DNA from 3 places in the Xanthobacter dioxanivorans genome. Region 1 is predicted to be linked to each of the others. Evidence: predicted binding sites of a transcription regulator. Region 1 holds the regulator's gene; each other region holds the start of a gene.
The links. The regulator PhoB, encoded in region 1, activates phosphate uptake and scavenging genes when phosphate is short. The targets are predictions, from matches to a motif close to TGTCATNNANCTGTCAT.
Positions count from the first base shown of each region.

Region 1 (6,057 bases):
CCATAACCGTTGGCGGCGAAGAACAGCACAAGGGGGCCGATCTCCAGGCCGATCTTCAGCCAGGGGCTCATCTTCGGGACGGCGGTAACGGCAGGTTCGGTCATCATCGGGCCGGGAAATGAGGGAGGAGGGCCGGCACGCCGACGCTCTGCGCCCATGTGGCGCTTATGGGCGGCACAATCAAGGCTTCGCCGTGCTCGCGTGCTCACCTCCTGGGGTGCCGGGCCGCTCTTCAGCGCAGCGGGCCGAGGCAGGAGGTGAGCTCCGGCCCCTCGCGCGGCACCCGGGCCTGGAGGCGGCCGGCGAGGCGCTGCACCCCGGCGGAGGGATTGCCCGCGTCGCGTCGGCGGGGGTTCGGCAGCATCACCGCCAGCAGCGCTCCCTGTCGCGCATCGATCCGGGACGCCGGGACGCCGAAGGCGCGGCGCGCGCCCGCCTCCACGCCGAACTCGCCATTGGGGCCCCATTCGGCGATGTTGAGGTAGATCTCGATCAGCCGCCTCTTGCTCACCACCAGATCGAGCCACAAGGCCAGCGGGATCTCGATGGCCTTGCGGATGATCTCCCGACCCGGCCACAGGAACAGGTTCTTGGCGATCTGCATGGGGATGGTGGAGGCGCCGCGCGTCTCCTCCAGCTCGTCCGCCGAATCGATGGCCGCGCGCATCTCGGCGAAATCGACGCCCCAATGGCTGCAGAAGCCGGCGTCCTCGGAGGCGATCACCGCGCGCACGAGGGCCGGCGAGATCATCTCGATGGGCGTCCACACGCGCTCCACCCGCTCCCCGTGATCCAGCGCCCGAGCATGAGGGTGGAGACCGGATTGACCACGTTGTAGGCGATGGAGAGCACCAGGGGGATGGCAACGAGGACGATCACGACGCGCAGCACCAGACGGACCATCCTCTGCCCTCCCCTCGCCGCTCCGCGATGCGATCGCTGCGGGCTGGCCGCTTGACGTTCCCCCCTGGTTGGGGCACCCGGTGACCCCCGTCAACGGTGCGCCCCGCCCGGGCGTTCCTTTTCCGCCCTCCCAACGCAGGAAGGCCCAAGGTGCCGCTCTCCCTCAAGGACCGTCTCGACGCTTCCGCCGCGGCCGCCGAAGCCCGCCTCGACGCCGCCCTTGCCGGCGCGGCTCTGCCTGGCGAGCGCGTGCGGCCCGAGCGTCTCATGGCGGCCATGCGCCATGGCGCGCTCGGTGGCGGCAAGCGCCTGCGCCCCTTCCTGGTGATGGAAAGCGCCGCCCTCTTCGGCATTCCTGCCGACGGTGCCGTGACCGTCGCGGCGGCGGTCGAGTGCATCCACTGCTATTCCCTTGTCCACGACGACCTGCCGGCCATGGACAATGACGACCTGCGCCGCGGCCGGCCGACCGTGCACCGGGCCTATGACGAAGCAACCGCCATTCTCGCCGGCGACGGCCTGCTGACCCTGGCCTTCGACCTGCTCGCCGGGGACGACGCCCATCCCGACCCTGTGGTGCGCGTCGCCCTGGTGCGGGCGCTTGCCCGCGCCGCCGGCATCGGCGGCATGGTGGGTGGGCAGATGCTGGACCTCGCCGCCGAAGGCCGGTTCTCGGGCGGCGCGGCGCTCGCCCTCGACGCTCCCGCCATCCGCGACCTCCAGGCCATGAAGACCGGCGCCCTCCTCGCCCTGTCGGCAGAAGCCGGCGCGCTCCTCGGGCGGGCGGGCGCCGCCGAGCGGGCGGCCCTGCAGGCCTATGGCCGGGCGCTCGGCGCCGCCTTCCAGATCGCCGACGACATCCTCGACGTGGAAGGAACGGCGGAGGAGGTGGGCAAGAAGGTGGGCAAGGACGCGGCCGCCGGCAAGGCGACCCTGGTCTCCCTCCTCGGCCTCGACGCGGCCCGCGCCCTCCTCGACGGGCTGGTGGCGGAGGCGACGACGGCCCTCGGCCCGTTTGGCGCCCGTGGCGCCATCCTCGCCGAGGCGGCCCGCTTCGTCGCCGCGCGTCGCAGCTGAGGCGGCGGCCCCGTCCAGCCCTCGCCCAACCCGCCTCGGGCATGCTAGCGTCCCGCCCGTGACCGACCGCGACCGATCTTCCCTCACCCGCCGCACGCTCCTCGCCCGCGGCGCCGCCCTTGCCACGCTGCCCCTTGCGGCCACGCGGGCGCTCGGGCAGCAGAACGAGCCCGACGTGGTGATCATCGGCGCCGGTGCCGCCGGCATTTCCGCCGCCCGGCGGATCGCCGAGGCCGGGCGCTCCTATGTCCTGCTGGAGGCCTCCAACCGGGTGGGCGGACGTGCCCTCACCGATACCGCCGCCTTTGGCGTGCCGCTCGATCTCGGCGCGGCGCGCTTGAACATGCCGGCCGCGCGCCCCATGGCCGCCTTCGGCCGGGCGGAGGGCCTCGACATCCACCGTGCTCCGGACGGCGGCCGCCTCTATCTGAAGGGACGCGAGGCCAACGATTCCGAATATGAGGATTTCGTCGGCACGGTGCGCCGGGCCCAACGCGCCATCGTTGCCGCCGGCGATGCGGGGCGCGACTTGCCGGCCGCCCGCGTGCTCGCCGACCTCGGCCCGTGGTCGGACAGCGCCCGTTTCGTGGTGGGCCCCCTTGCCTGCGCCAAGGAGCTCGACCAGGTTTCGACCGTGGACGCCTCCCGCGCCGAGGAGCCCGATAGCGTGGAAGTCTGCGCCCAGGGCATCGGCACCCTGGTGAGCCAGCTGGCCCGGCCCCTCACCGTCCGCCTGGAAACACCGGTGCGCTCGGTGGAGCTGGGCGGCCGGCAGGCCGTGGTGCAGACCGGGCGCGGCACGCTCCTGGCCCGCGCGGTGATCGTCGCCGTGCCGCCGAGCGTGATTGCGGCGGGCAAGCTGCGGATTCTGCCGGCCCTGCCTCCGCGCTACCGCACCGCGATCGAGAAGATCACCCTCGGCGCCTTCGACCACATCGCGTTCCGCCTGCCGCGCAACCCGCTCGGGCTCAACATGGACGAGCTTCTCTACTTCCGGGCGGAGGGCCCGCGCGCCTATGCCCTGCGCGCCCGCATCGCCGGCAGCGATCTCTATACCCTCGAGGTCGCCGGCGACGTGGCGAACGGTCTCGCCGACGGCCCGCCCGAGGCCGCCACCACCTTCCTCAAGGAGGCGCTGACGCGGGAGTTTGGCGCCGATCTCGCGAAGAAGGTGGGCAAGGTGCACGCCACGCGCTGGACCAAGGAGCCGTGGGCGCTCGGTGCCTTCTCCTGCGCCCTGCCCGGCTTCGGCAACATGCGGCGCGCCTTCACGGAAGTGGCCCTCGGCCGGCTCATCTTCGCCGGGGAACATGCCCACGAGACCCTCTGGGGCACCATGGGCGGGGCCTGGCTGTCCGGCGAGCGGGCGGCCAAGCAGGCCCTCGCCCTTCTCGGCGTGCGATCGGGCTGAGGTGCGCGGCTCGAACGGCCCGTTCTCAATGGGCGCGGGCGAACATCTCGTTGAAGGAGTAGCCCGCGCCGCGCACGGTGCGGATGGGATCCGACTGCCGGCCGCGATTGATCGCCTTGCGCAGGCGGCCCACATGCACGTCCACCGTGCGCTCGTCGATATAGACGTCCTGGCCCCACACCCCGTCGAGCAGCTGCTCGCGCGAGAACACGCGGCCGGGGCTCTGCATCAGGAACTCCAGCAGGCGGAACTCGGTGGGGCCGAGATGCACCTCGCGCCCGGCGCGGTGCACGCGGTGGGTTTCCCGGTCGAGCTCGATGTCGCCCGCCCGCAGCAGGGTCGCCACATGCTCGGGCTTGGCCCGGCGCAGCAGCGCCCGCACCCGGGCGAGCAGCTCGGGCACCGAGAACGGCTTCACCACATAGTCGTCCGCCCCGGTGGCGAGGCCGCGCACCCGCTCGGTTTCCTCGCCCCGGGCGGTGAGCATGATCACCGGCAGGCGCTCGGTTTCCGGGCGGGTCCTCAGGCGACGGCACAGTTCGATGCCGGAAAGGCCCGGCAGCATCCAGTCGAGGATGACGAGATCGGGCACGCTTTCGCGCAGGCGGGTCTCGGCCTCGTCACCGCGCCCCACGCTTTCGACGCCATAACCCTCCGACTCCAGATTGTAGCGGAGCAGAAGGGTCAGGGGCTCCTCGTCCTCGACGATCAGAATACGCGCCGGCACAGTGTTTCACCTGTCGTTTTCAAGTCGGGCTGGCTTGGGTCAGCCCTGGACGGACCGGCCGGGAAAGGCCAGGGTGGTCTCGCTGGAGGCATCCGCCTTGGGGCGGTCCGGCAGGTTCTGGCCGCTGACCATGTAGTAGACGATCTCCGCGATGTTGGTCGCGTGGTCGCCGATGCGCTCGATGTTCTTGGCACAGAACAGAAGGTGGGTGCACACCGAGATGTTGCGCGGATCTTCCATCATGTAGGTGAGGAGCTCGCGGAACAGGGAGGTGTACATGGTGTCGATGGCGCCGTCCCGGCCCCACACTTCCACCGCCTTGGCCTCGTTACGCGCCGCATAGGCGTCGAGCACCTCCTTGAGCTGCTCCAGCACCAGGTCGGAGATGTGCTCCACCCCGCGCACCAGCTTCTGCGGGTGGTATTCGCCCTCGATGGCGATGACGCGCTTGCCCACGTTCTTGGCCAGGTCGCCGATGCGCTCGAGATCGTTGGCGATGCGGATGGCCGAGACGATCTCGCGCAGGTCGTTGGCCACCGGCTGACGCTTGGCGATGACGAGGATGGCGCGGTCCTCGATCTCACGCTGCATCTGGTCCACGGTGGCGTCGACGAGCACCACCTTCTGGGCCAGGGCGATGTCGCGCTTGATGAGCGAGGTCACGGAATCGGCGACGAGGCGTTCCGCCTGTCCGCCCATCTCCACCACCTTGCGGCCGATTTCCTTCAACTCCTGGTCGAAGGAGGCAACGGTATGCTCCGGCATCGGGATGATCCTTCTCGTCTCAGCCGAAGCGGCCGGTAATGTAGTCGCGCGTCTTGATCTCCTTCGGATTGGTGAAGATCACGTCCGAAGGCGCCACCTCGATCAGCTCACCGAGATAGAAGAAGGCGGTCATGTCGGCGCAGCGCGCGGCCTGCTGCATGTTGTGGGTCACGATGACGATGGTGAAGTCCTGCTTCAGCTCGTCGATCAGGTCCTCGATCTTCGAGGTGGAGATGGGGTCGAGGGCCGAGGTGGGCTCGTCGAGCAGGATCACCTCGGGCTTCACCGCGATGGTGCGGGCGATGCACAGGCGCTGCTGCTGGCCGCCGGACATGCCGAGGGCCGATGTGTGCAGGCGGTCCTTGGTCTCGTCCCAGATGGCGGCCTTGCGCAGGCACCATTCCACCCGCTCGTCCATCTGCGCCTTGTTGAGCTTCTCATGCAGCTTCACGCCGAAGGCGATGTTGTCATAGATGGTCATGGGGAACGGGGTCGGCTTCTGGAACACCATGCCGATGCGCGAGCGCACCACCGTGGGGTCGAGCTCCTTGCCCACCACGTTGACCCCGTCGAACAGCACCGACCCCTCGGCCCGCTGGCCGGGATAGAGGTCATACATGCGGTTGAACACCCGCAGCAGCGTGGACTTGCCGCAGCCCGACGGGCCGATCATGGCGGTCACGCGCTTCTCCGGCACCTCGAAGTTGATGTTCCGCAGGGCGTGGTTGCTGCCGTAGTAGAATTGCAGGTTCTCCACCTTGATCTTCGCGGGCGACGTCGGCGCGTCGGGCCTGGCGGCGACCGACGATGCGATGTTGAAGGTGGGATCGACGGCTGAAGTCATATGAGCCTCGCTTCGGAGGTTGAATTCGAAGGATGGTTTCGCGGGCGGCGCAGGCTAGTTGCCCCGTGCCAGGAACAGTCGGGACGCCACATTGAGCACGAGCACGCCCACGGTGATGAGCAGCGCGCCGGCCCAGGCGAGGGAGACCCAGTCGTCGAACGGGCTGCCGGCAAACTGGTAGATGGCGATGGGCAGGCTCGCCATGGGCTTCGACAGGTCCGTGGAAAAGGAGTTGTTGCCGAGTGAGGTGAAGAGCAGCGGTGCCGTCTCCCCGGCCGCGCGGGCGACGGCGAGCAGGACGCCGGTGACGATGCCCGCCCGCGCCGCGCG
Region 1 is NZ_CP063362.1:1,279,568-1,285,624, forward strand. It holds gene EZH22_RS06155 (septation protein A) at 1-107, opposite strand, end outside; partial or broken gene EZH22_RS06160 (biosynthetic peptidoglycan transglycosylase) at 233-903, opposite strand; gene EZH22_RS06165 (polyprenyl synthetase family protein) at 1,054-1,980, shown strand; gene EZH22_RS06170 (flavin monoamine oxidase family protein) at 2,039-3,391, shown strand; gene phoB (phosphate regulon transcriptional regulator PhoB) at 3,417-4,118, opposite strand; gene phoU (phosphate signaling complex protein PhoU) at 4,158-4,883, opposite strand; gene pstB (phosphate ABC transporter ATP-binding protein PstB) at 4,903-5,727, opposite strand; gene pstA (phosphate ABC transporter permease PstA) at 5,782-6,057, opposite strand, start outside.

Region 2 (6,057 bases), 2.3 Mb from region 1:
TCGAGCACCTGCTCGTGCACGGTGGGGTTGGTGATGGGGCACAAGGTCTCGACCCGGCGGTCGAGATTGCGCGGCATGAGGTCGGCCGAGGAGATGTAGACCACCGCGTTCGGGCTCGGCAACCCGTGGCCGGCGCCGAAGCAGTAGATGCGCGAGTGCTCCAGGAAGCGGCCGATGATGGACTTGACCCGGATGTTCTCCGACAGGCCGGGAATGCCGGGCCTGAGGCAGCAGATGCCGCGGATGACGCAGTCCACCTGCACCCCGGCGGCGCTCGCCTCGTAGAGCGCGTCGATGATCTGCGGATCCACCAGCGAGTTGCACTTCAGCCAGATGGCGGCGGGGCGGCCGGCGCGGGCGAACTCGATCTCGTCGGCGATGTGGTTCAGCAGGCGCGGCTTGAGGCCGGTGGGCGAGACCGCCATGGCGTCGAGCTCGCCGGGGCTGGCATAGCCGGTGATGAAGTTGAAGATCCGCGCCACGTCCTGGGCGATCACCGGGTCGGCGGTGAAGAAGCTCAGGTCGGTATAGATGCGGGCGGTAATGGGGTGGTAGTTGCCGGTGCCCACATGCACGTAGGTGGCAAGCGAGGTGCCCTCGCGGCGCACCGCCATGGACAGCTTGCCGTGGGTCTTCAGCTCGATGAAGCCGAACACCACCTGCACCCCGGCGCGCTCCAGGTCGCGCGCCCAGCGGATGTTGGCCTCCTCGTCGAAGCGGGCTTTCAGCTCGACCAGGGCGGTCACCGACTTGCCGGCCTCGGCGGCTTCCGCCAGCGCCTTCACGATGGGGCTGTCGGAGGAGGTGCGGTAGAGGGTCTGCTTGATGGCCACCACGTTGGGATCGCGGGCGGCCTGGCGCAGGAACTGCACCACCACGTCGAAGGATTCGTAGGGGTGGTGGACCAGGATGTCCTTCTCGCGGATGGCGAGGAAGCAGTCGCCGCCATGGTCGCGGATGCGCTCGGGGAAGCGGGCATTGAAGGAGGTGAACTTCAGGTCCGGCCGGTCCACCGAGACCAGCTGGGAGAATTCGTTGAGGGCGAGCACGCCGTCCACCACGAAGATCTCGTCGTCGTTCACGCCCAGCTCGCGGGCGACGAAGGTGCGCAGCTCCTCCGGCATGGCGGCGTCGGCCTCCATGCGGATCACCTCGCCGTAGCGGCGCTGCTTGAGGGCGGTCTCGAACAGGCGGACGAGGTCCTCCGCCTCCTCCTCGATTTCCAGGTCGCTGTCGCGCACCACGCGGAACACGCCCTGTCCCTTCACCGCATAGCCGGGGAACAGGCGGGTGATGAACAGGCCGATCATCTGCTCGAGCGTGATGAAGCGCAGCGCGCCGGTGCCGAGGTCGCTCAGGCGGATGAAGCGGTCCACCTTGGCCGGAATGCGGATCAGCGCGTTCATGCCCCGCCCGTCCGACTGCCGCACCAATTGCAGCGCCAGCGAGAAGCCGAGGTTGGGGATGAACGGGAAGGGGTGCGCCGGATCGATGGCCAGCGGGGTGAGCACCGGGAAGACGTAGTTGAGGAAGTGCCGCTCCAGCAGCCCGATGTCCTCGGCGGTGGCGTCGGCGCCGTCCACCAGCACCACGCCGGCTCCGGCCAGCTCGCGCCGCAGCTCCCGCCAGCGCGCCTGCTGGTCGGAGATGAGCTGGGTGGCGCTCGCCTGGAGGACCACGAGCTGCTCGGACGGGGTGAGCCCGTCCGGGCTCAGCTCCTGCACCCCCTCGCGCACCTGCTCCTTCAGGCCGGCCACGCGGACCATGAAGAACTCGTCGAGATTGTTGGCGGAGATGGACAGGAAGCGCAACTGCTCCAGCAGGGGGTGATTCTTGTTGGCCGCTTCCTCGAGCACCCGGCGGTTGAAATGCAGCCAGGACAGCTCGCGGTTGATGAAGCGCTGCGGCGATTGCGACAGCGCAAACACGTCAGCGGCTTCCCTCTGCGTCGCTTCCAGCTGCGCCGTGTCGGCGGCGAGTTCCGTCTCGGCGAGCGCGGCGGCCTCGTTCATACCCATGTTCGGTCCCCCGAGAGGTTTGGCCGGACCATGGCCAGCTTAGATGACCACTCTATGACGTCGCCGCCCCGGTCCCGTCGCGTGCGGCCCGCGGCTTGCCGCGTCATTCGTCCTCGTCGTCGGCTTCGCCGGCGCCGCCGGCCTCCTCGCGCAGCGCCGCCTCCTCGCGCAGCACCTGGGCCGCCAGCGCCCGCGTCACCGGCCGCCGGGCGGCGAGCGCGGCGGCATCGATGGCCTCGACGATGCGCTTGGCTCCGGCCACCGTACGCTGCATGCGCAGCAGCAGATACTGCACCGTCGCCTCGTCCACAGCGAGCTGCCGGTCGGCGAACAGCTTCACCAGCACCGCCGCCAGCAGGGCGTCGTCCGCCGGGGCGATCTCGAACACCGGCACCGCCCGCAGCCGCGAGGCGAGATCGGCCGTGGCCAGGACGAACTGCGCCGGCGGCGTGCGGGCGGTCATCAGCAGCCAGGCCTGCTGCTCGCGGGCAAGGTTGAGCAGGTGGAACAGCGCCGCCTCGCTGAAGTCGCCCGGCTCCAGGTCTTCCAGCACCAGCGCGCCGGCGGCGAGGGCCGCGGGCACATCCTCCCGCTGCAGGTCGCGCGCGGCCAGGGTGCGCGCACCCGCGCGCTCGGCGAAGATGGCGGCCAGATGCGACTTGCCCGCGCCTTCCGGACCCACCAGGCACACCACCCGCGCCGACCAGTCGGGAAAGGCGTCGATCAGCGCCAAGGCGGCGGCATTGCCGGGGGCGGCGAGGAAATCCTCGCGATGGAGCGCCGGCCGCGCCGGCAGATCGAGGGGCAGCTGGCGCGGGCGGGGATCGCGGCCGGCCATGCTCAGGCGCTCTCGGGCGGCGGCAGGGCGTCGTCGTCCGGTCCCGTGTAGAGGGAGGACTGGAGGTAGCGGGCAATGGCGAAGCGCACCAGGACGCCGCCCACCGCCGTGAGGGGCACCGCCAGCAGCAGGCCGACGAAGCCGAACAGGTAGCCGAAGGCGAACAGGGCGAACATGAGCCACACCGGATGCACGCCGATCGAATCGCCCACCAGCTTGGGCGAGAGCACGTAGCCCTCGATGGTCTGGCCGGCGACGAAGATGGCGAGCACCGTGCCGATCATGCTCCAGTCCGGGAAGAATTGGACGATGGCGACCCCCATGGCCAGGACGAAGCCGGTGAGCGAGCCCACATAAGGGATGAAGGTGATGACGCCGGAGACGATGCCGATGAGCAGGCCGAAATTCAGCCCCACCATGGACAGGGCCACCGCATAGAAGGTGCCGAGCAGCAGGCACACCAGGGCCTGGCCGCGCACGAAGCCGGCCACCGCATTGTCCATGGAGCAGGCGAGGCCCCGCACCACCGGGCGCTGCGGCACCGGGACGAGGCGGTCCACGAAGCCGATCATCTCGTCCCAGTCGCACAGGATGTAGAATACCACCACCGGCGTCACCACCAGCAGCGCGAACAGGGAGATCAGCGCCTGCCCGCCCGACCAGACCGACGAGAGCAGGCCCAGAAGGTGGCTCACCCCCTGCGTCATCAGGTCGGAGACCGAGCGCTGCATGTCCGGCAGGCGGTCGCCGACGATGCCGCTCAGCCATTCGCGGTTCTCCTCCGTGAGCAGGCCTTGCAGGCGGGTCACGTAGGAGGGCAGGCGCTGGATGAACTCGAACAGCTGGGACGACAGCACCGGCAGCGCCAGCAGGAAGAACAGCAGCACCACCAGCAGCATGATGCCGACCACCACGAGGGCGGACAGGGTGCGGGCGATGCCGACGCGTTCCAGCCGCGTCACCACCGGATTGAGGAAATAGGCGAGCACGATGCCGGCGACGAACGGCAGCAGGATGCCGGCCAGCAGCCACAGCGCCAAGGCGGTGAGCAGGAGGGCGCCGACCCAGAAGCGGATCTGCAGCCGCATGGGCAGCGCGGCGTGCGCATGCGCCATCCCCACGCCGGGCGGCGTGGCGGCTTTCGGGGCGCGGGGGCTTGGGCCCTGCGGGCGCTGCTCGCCCGATGGCTCCCCGGTCAGCTTGCCATATGGCGCGTCCATGCGGCGAGATAGGCAGCGGCGGAAAGGCCCGTCAAGACCCCGACCAGAACGAGCCCCAGCTGGAACAGCCCCGGAAGGGCCAGTCCGAAGCCGCTGGAGGCCAGCACGAAGGCGGCGAAGGCGATCTGGATGGCGGTGTTCACCTTGGACACCAGCAGCGGGCTCATGGCCACCGGCTTGGCCATGACCAGGGACAGCACCACCGCGCCGATGATCATCACGTCCCGCGACACCACGGCGATGGCGACCCAGCGCGGAATCAGGCCCGCCACCGCCAGCGACACATAGATGGAGATCAAGAGCGCCTTGTCCGCCACCGGGTCGAGATAGGAACCGAGCTCGGTCTGCAGGTGGAAGCGCTTGGCGATGAAGCCGTCCAGCGCGTCCGAGATGCCGGCGGCCAGGAACAGCCAGAAGGCGATCAGCGGCTCGCCCGAGGCGATGGCCCAGACCACCAGGGGCACCAGCAGGATGCGGATGAGGGTGATGATGTTCGGCAGGCTCACGCCACGCCCTCCGGGGTGGCGGGGGCGCCGGTGTCGCGGGGGTGGCCGGCGCGCCGGGGTAGGATGCCCGAATTCAAAACCATCTCGTGCCCCGGCCGGCTGGAGCGCCAGCGGAAGGAGAGCCGGGGCCCCGCGCAAGGGTTTGCCGCAGGCGGCGCCATCAGAAGGCGGCTCCGGCGGAGAGCGCGGAGGATATCGCCCGCTGCGCGGACATTTCCCACGGGCCCCGGATCGGCGCTCCGGCTGCGCCGTCGCGGGTCCGGGGAACGGGGCCGTGAGGGGGATGGCGGGCGGGCCGGGGCCCGCAGAGGCGGCCGCGCCCCACGCCCCGGACCGGAGGACGCCGCCCGCCGCGGGCTTCGCTCAAGCTGGAGCACGGCCTTTTTGCCCCTGTTCCCGTGGGCTCAGCCGCTGATGCGCTCGATCTCGGCGCCGCAGCCGGACAGCTTCTCCTCCAGCTTCTCGAAGCCGCGGTCGAGGTGGTAGACGCGCTGCACCATGGTCTCCCCCTCCGCCGCCAGCCCGGCGATGACGAGGGAGACGGAGGCGCGCAGGTCGGTGGCCATCACCGGCGCGCCGGTCAGGCGCTCCACGCCCTCCACGGTGGCGGTATCCCCGTCCATGTGGATCTTCGCCCCGAGGCGGGCCAGCTCCTGCACGTGCATGAAGCGATTCTCGAAGATGGTCTCGGTGATGCGCGAGCGGCCCCTGGCCTTGGTCATCAGCGCCATGAACTGGGCCTGGAGGTCGGTGGGAAAGCCCGGATAGGGAGCGGTCGCCACGTCCACCGGCAGGATGCCGGCGCCGTTGCGGCGCACCCTTATGCCCTCGTTGGTGGCGTCGATCTCCGCCCCGGCCTGGCGCAGGGTCTCGAGCGCGCCTTCCAGCAGGTCCGGCCGGGCGCCGGCGAGCATCACGTCGCCGCCGGTCATGGCCGCGGCCATGGCATAGGTTCCGGTCTCGATGCGGTCGGGCAGCACCGCATGGCGGGCCGCCTTCAGGCGCGCCACGCCCTCCACGCGGATGGTGGAGGTGCCGGCGCCCTCGATGCGGGCGCCCATCTTGATGAGGCAGTCGGCGAGGTCGACGATCTCCGGCTCGCGGGCGGCGTTCTCGATCACGCTCTCGCCACGGGCCACGGAGGCCGCCATGAGCGCGGTGTGGGTGGCGCCCACCGACACCTTGGGGAAGACGATGCGGGCGCCGATGAGCCCCTTCGGCGCCTTGGCCACCACGTAGCCGGCATCGATCTCGATGTCGGCGCCGAGCGCGCGCAGCGCATCGAGGTGGAAATCCACCGGCCGGGTGCCGATGGCGCAGCCGCCGGGCAGCGAGACCCTGGCCACGCCCATGCGGGCCAGCAGCGGGCCCACCACCCAGAAGGAAGCGCGCATGCGCGAGACGAGGTCGTAGGGCGCGGTGGTGTCCACGATCACCCGCGCGTCGATCTCCAGCGTCTGGCCGGCGAAGGGATC
Region 2 is NZ_CP063362.1:3,616,636-3,622,692, forward strand. It holds gene EZH22_RS16805 (RNA degradosome polyphosphate kinase) at 1-2,012, opposite strand, end outside; gene EZH22_RS16810 (P-loop NTPase family protein) at 2,122-2,856, opposite strand; gene EZH22_RS16815 (AI-2E family transporter) at 2,859-3,971, opposite strand; gene EZH22_RS16820 (CDP-alcohol phosphatidyltransferase family protein) at 4,052-4,582, opposite strand; gene murA (UDP-N-acetylglucosamine 1-carboxyvinyltransferase) at 4,987-6,057, opposite strand, start outside.
Region 2: a site for PhoB is predicted at 2,062-2,078, ahead of EZH22_RS16805 (RNA degradosome polyphosphate kinase). Genes of this name have one in related genera too.

Region 3 (6,057 bases), 170 kb from region 1:
GTTCATCCGATGCTTTGGCTGACCGACAGCAGGGCGGTCATGACCGAGACGATGAGCCCGCCCACCACGACGGAGATGGTGACGATGGCGGCCGGGCCGATGACCGCCACCACCTTGCCGAGGGCGCGCTGGAGCTTTTCCTCGTAGAAATCGGCGATGCGGCCGGAGAGCAGCGCGAGCTGCCCGGTCTCCTCGCCGAGGCGCAGCATGCGGATCGCCATGGGCGGCAGGGCATCGCCCTGCGCGAAGGCGTCCGACAGCCGCCCGCCGTGGCGCACCTTGTCGGAGGCCGTCGCCCAGGCGGAGGCGTCGTCGCCCGCCGCCATCACCTCGACGATGATGCGCAGCGCCGTCGTCAGCGTCACGCCGTTGCCGAGCAGGATCGAGAGGTTGCGGCAGAACACCGCCGAGCGGCGGAACTGGAGCACCGTGCGCACCAGCGGCAGGCGGGCCAGCGCCCCGAGGAGGCCGGCCCGCGTCGCCGGCCGGCGCAGCACCGCCCATCCCGCGAGCGGCAGCAGCGCCATGCCGGCCGCGACCGCGCCCGCATGGGCCTGCAGGATGTCCGACAGGTCGAGCAGCACCTCCACCGCCGGATCGAGCTTGGCCCCCATGTCGCGCAGCACGCTGGAGAATTGCGGCATCACGAACAGCAGGAAGAACACCAGCACGCCGCCGGCCGCGACCAGGACGAAGGCGGGATATTGCAGCGCCTCGAGCAGCTTGCGGCGCAGCTCCTCGGCCCGGGCGCGCTCCTGCGCGAGCAGTTCGAGCACCCGGTCCAGCGTGCCGGACGCTTCTCCCACCCGCACCAGGGCCACATAGACCGGGGGAAACAGCTTCGGCTGGGCGGCGACCGCCTCGGCGAAGCCGGCGCCGGAGAGCACCTCGGCCCGGATGCCCGCCGCCACGGCGCGCATGCGGCCGAGGTCGGCGTCGCCGCACAGGAGCTCGAGGGCCTCGTCCAGCCGCGCCCCCGCCTTGAGCAGCAAGGCGAGGTCGCGGGTGAACAAGGTCACGTCGGCCGCGCGCGGGGCGCCGAAGGACAAGCCGAAGCGGCCGGCCGATGCCGCCTCCCGTGCCGGTGCCGTCTCCACCGGCACGAGGCCGAGAAACTCGATGCGCTGGCGCACCTCCGCCTCGGTGGTGCCGGCGATCCGCCCGGTGACGAGCTGGCCGGCCTGGGTCAAGGCCCTGTAGGTGAAGTCGGCCATGGCTCTCAGCGCACCGTGGTGACGCGCAGCACCTCGGCGGCCGAGGTGATGCCCGCCCGGCACTTGGCGATGCCGTCATCGAGCATGGTGGTCATGCCTCCCGCGATGGCGGCCCGGTCGAGCACGCTGGCGCCGGCATGGCGGTCGATCATCTCGCGGAGCGTGTCCGACAGGGTGAGGATCTCGAACACCCCCACGCGGCCGCGATAGCCGGAGCCGCCGCAGCGCTCGCAGCCCGCCGGCTCATGGACGGTCTCCCCCGCCTCAAGCCCCAGCGCGGCATAGCGCGGGTCGTCTTCGATGTCGCGGGCCCGGAGCGTGTGCGGCCGCTTGCAGCGGTCGCAGAGCTGGCGCACCAGCCGCTGGGCGATCACCGCCCTTAGCGTCGACTTCAGCAGGAAGCCCTCCACCCCGAGGTCGAGCAGGCGCGGCACCGACGCGGCGGCGGTGTCGGTGTGGAGGGTGGTGAGCACCAGGTGGCCGGTCAGGGCGGCGTGCACGGCGATGTGCGCCGTCTCCGGATCGCGCACCTCGCCCACCATGATCACGTCCGGATCGTGCCGCAGGAAGGCGCGCAGCGCGGTGGCGAAGGTCAGGCCGATGGCCGGGCGCACCTGCGACTGGTAGATGCCGCGGATCTCGTACTCCACCGGGTCCTCGATGGTGAGGATCTTGCGCGAGGGATCGTTGAGGATCGACAGAAGGGTGGCCAGCGTCGTGGTCTTGCCCGAGCCGGTGGGGCCGGTGACGACGATCATGCCGTGCGGCAGGGCGAGCAGGCGGGCGAGGGTCTCGGCGTCGCCGGGCGACAGGCCCAGCCGGTCCACGGTCAGCAGGCCCCGGTCGCGCGGCAGCAGGCGGATGACGGCGGCCTCCCCGTGCTGGGTCGGCATGATGGCGACGCGCACGTCGATCTCGCCGCGCCCCAGCCCCAGCCGCGCCGCGCCGTCCTGGGGCAGGCGGCGCTCGGCGATGTCGAGGCCGGCGAGGATCTTGATGCGGGAGATCACCGCCTGCGGCAGCACGTCGGCCGGGGCCGCCACCGGGCGCAGCAGGCCGTCGATGCGCATGCGCACCTCCATGGAGCCGCGGAAGGGGCCCACATGGATGTCGCTGGCGCGCAGCTCCACCGCCTTTTCCAGCAGGTCGTTCACCGCGCGCACCACCGGGGCGCCGCTGGCGAGGTCGCGCAGGCTGTCGATGTCGTCGGCGGCGCGCGCATCGCCGGGCCCCGCGGCCGCCGCCGCCTGCGCCTCGTCCGCCCCCAGCCGCTCGGCGAGAACCGTGGCGATGTCCTCGAACGAGGCCACAGCCAGCGCCACCTTCTCCCCGAGCACGATCTCGGCGGCCTGCACCACCGATGCGTCGGTGGGATCGCCCACGGCGAGGCACGCCGCTCCCCCGGCCGCCCGGTGGGGCAGGGCCGCCACCTCGCGCAGGAAGCGCGGCGAGAAGGCGGAGACCAGCGGCGCCGCCGCCATCAGCTCCGCAAGGCCAACGCGCGGCAGGCAATAGAAGGCCGCAACCGCATCGGCAAAGTCGCCGGCGGTCAGCTCGCTCGCCTCCCAGACCCGCCGCAGCGCCCCGCCCGCCGCCGGCCCCGCGGCTTCGCCCGACGGCGCCGGGCCCGGACGCCCGTGCCCGCCACGCGCCAGATAGCTCATGAAGTCGCCGGCGCCCTCGGCCGTCATGCCCCGTGTCCCTACCACCGGAAAGGTGCCCAGAAAGATCCAGTCGCCGCGCGTGCGCCCCGCCGGATCCGCCGCGCCCGGCCGCCGGCGGCGAAACTCCGCCCGGCCAAGACCTTGCCCGGCCAAGACCTTGCCCGACCAAGACTCCGCCCCGCCGAGTCTCCGCCCGTCCGGGACTGCGCGCTGCAATGCGGACGAGGCGAGGCCCGCCCCGGCACCGCCGACGCACCGCGCGCATAATCGTGCCGCCTCATGAAGGTTTCGCGGCATCCAGATGACAATGGCGCTACAACGCCATTTCGCGCCAGCGTTGAGGAAGCACCGCCCGGCACCCGGCGACACCCCCCTAATATTTCTGTCATACGCCGCCGATACTAGACATTTACCGTCGGGAGTTCGGGGCCATCCACCTCGACTGGCAGCCGATTGATCGAGGCATCGGGGTGGAGTGTGCGCAAAGTTCGGCCCAACCGGTTCGGGTTCCGACCGGTCCGTATCCGCTTGGTCTGTGCGGCCCTCCTCGCCGGCGCGCTCGGCGCGTGCTCCTTCGTGCCGGAAGACACCCGCTCGCCCGGGGTCTTCGAGCAGGTGCGTTCGCTGGACCTGTCCCCGCGCCAGACCCGGCCCGTGCCCGCGACGCAGGAGATCCCCGACGATCGCCGGGCGGTCGAATATTACGCCACCAACGCCGGCCCGCCGGTCTCCGATCCTTCCGAAACCGGGGTGGCCGGCCGCGCCGGAACCGGCGCCGGGCCTGACGGCTACGACCTCAATTTCGACAACACGCCGGTGACCACGGTGGCCAAGGTGGTGCTCGGCGACATCCTCGGGGTGGGCTACGTGATCGACCCGCGCGTGCAGGGAACGGTCAGCCTCGCCTCGGCCCGGCCGGTGCCGAAGGCCGACCTGCTCTACGTGCTGGAAAGCGCGCTCCGGTCCAACGCCGTGGCCATGATCCGCGACGCCGCGGGCTATCGCCTCGTGCCCCTCTCCGAAGCCGCCGGCGGCACCACCGAGGTCGGCGCCGCGCGCGCCGAGCCTGGCTTCGGACTGTCGGTGGTCCCTCTGCGCTACGTCTCGGCCGAGGCCCTCATGCCACTTCTGGACAGCTTCGCCACCCGCGCCGGCGCGGTGCGCGCCGATCCCGGCCGCAACCTGCTGCTCATCCAGGGCACGGGCGCCGAGCGGCAGGCGGCCATCAACACCGCCCTGTCCTTCGACGCCGACTGGATGCGCGGCCAGTCGGTGGGCATCTATCCCGTGCGCAACGGCACCCCCGAGCCGCTCATCTCCGAGCTGGAGAGCCTGATGGATGCGGGCGAGAGCGGGCTGAGCCACAAGCTCGTCAAGTTCCAGGCCATCGGCCGGCTCAACTCCATCATGGTCGTGGCCCGCAAGCCCGAGCTGCTCAAGACGGCGGCCACCTGGATCACCCGCCTCGACCGCTCCGACACCACGGTCGGGGTGCGCGTCTATCGCCTGCGCTACGGCGAGGCGAAGCAGACGGCGAAAGTGCTCAACGACCTGTTCATGGGCGGCGGGTCGAGCGGCCTCGACCAGGCGGCGAGCCAGATCGCCCCCGGCTCCGGCGCGTCCCTCACCTCCGGCGGCGGGGCGGATGGCGATGGCACGGGCGGCGGCGGAACGAGCCCCTCGGTGCAACAGCGGCTCGGCATCACCCCGCCAGCGCAGGCGCCCGGCACCGCCGGGGCGAAATCCACCGGCACGGACGCGGAGGGGCCCCTTCGGGCACGGGACAAGGCACCGGATCAGGCGGCGGAACCGCCCTGCTCCCCGGCGTGAGGATCACCGCCGATACGGTGAACAACTCGCTGCTGATCTTCGCCAGCCAGGAACATTACCGCATCATCGAGCGCACGCTGATGCAGCTCGACCAGCCGCAGCTCCAGGTGGCCATCGAGGCCACCGTGGCCGAGGTGACGCTGAACGACACGCTGGCCTACGGCGTGCAGTTCTATCTCACCTCCAACAATCTCGGCCTCGGCAGCAACAACGGCTCGGTGCTGAACACCTTGTCCAGCACCGTCACCGACCAGGCCATCAACCGCGTGCTGCCCGGCTTCAACCTGCTCATCGGCCGCGAGAACCAGCCGAGGGCCATCCTCGACGCCCTGCACACGGTCACCGACGTGAAGGTGCTGTCCAACCCCTCGGTGGTCGTGGTGGACAACCAGAAGGCGACGCTGCAGGTGGGCGACGAGGTCCCGGTCTCCACCGGCAGCGCCACCGTGCTGACCTCGTCCAACACGGTGGTCAACACCATCGAGTACAAGAACACCGGCATCATCCTGCACGTGATGCCGCGGGTGAACGTGAACGGCCAGGTGCGCCTCGACATCGAGCAGGAGATCTCCAACGTCACCCAGACCCAGGCCACCGGCTCGTCGAGCTCCAGCAGCTCGACGCTCACCCCCACCGTGTCCCAGCGCAAGGTAAAGAGCACCATCGCCGTGGCCAGCGGCCAGACGGTGCTGCTGGCCGGCCTCATCAGCGAGCGCCGCGATGGCGTGCGCCAGGGCGTGCCCATCCTCGACCAGATCCCCGGCGTCGGCGACGCCTTCGCCCATACCACCGGCACGGTGAAGCGCACCGAGCTCATCATCTTCATCCGCCCGCAGATCATCCGCGACAACACCGACGCCCACACGGTGGCGGAGGAGCTGCGCGCCAAGCTGCGCGGCACCATCGGCACCCTGCCGGGCGGGCCGCAGCCGCCCTTGCTGAACCGATGAGCGCCGGAATGGACATTCCTCCCGGCCCCGGCCCGAAGCGGCGCGAGGGGCGCCGGCGGCTTCCGGCGCGCGCAACGGTGCTGACGGCGGTGCTGGCCGTGGCGCTGGCTCTCCCGGCGGCGCCGGCCGCGCAGGCCGGCTCGGCGGCCCGGGCCTTCGCGCTCTATGCCCGTGGCGACTATCGCGCCGCGGCGACGCTCCTGACCCCGCTGGCCTTCGCCGGCGAGGCCCGCGCCCAGGGGCTCCTCGGCTTCCTCTATGAATACGGCAAGGGCGTGCCGCAGAATTACGGGCTCGCCGCCCAATGGTACATGTGCGCGGCCGAGCAGGGCGAAGCAACGGCGCAGTACCTGCTCGGCCTCCTGTACGACAAGGGGCACGGCGTGCCGCGCGACGTGG
Region 3 is NZ_CP063362.1:1,451,857-1,457,913, forward strand. It holds gene EZH22_RS06955 (type II secretion system F family protein) at 3-1,214, opposite strand; gene EZH22_RS06960 (GspE/PulE family protein) at 1,220-2,878, opposite strand; gene EZH22_RS32555 (secretin N-terminal domain-containing protein) at 3,407-4,708, shown strand; gene EZH22_RS32560 (type II secretion system protein GspD) at 4,705-5,658, shown strand; gene EZH22_RS06970 (tetratricopeptide repeat protein) at 5,667-6,057, shown strand, end outside.
Region 3: a site for PhoB is predicted at 3,180-3,196, ahead of EZH22_RS32555 (secretin N-terminal domain-containing protein). Genes of this name have one in related genera too.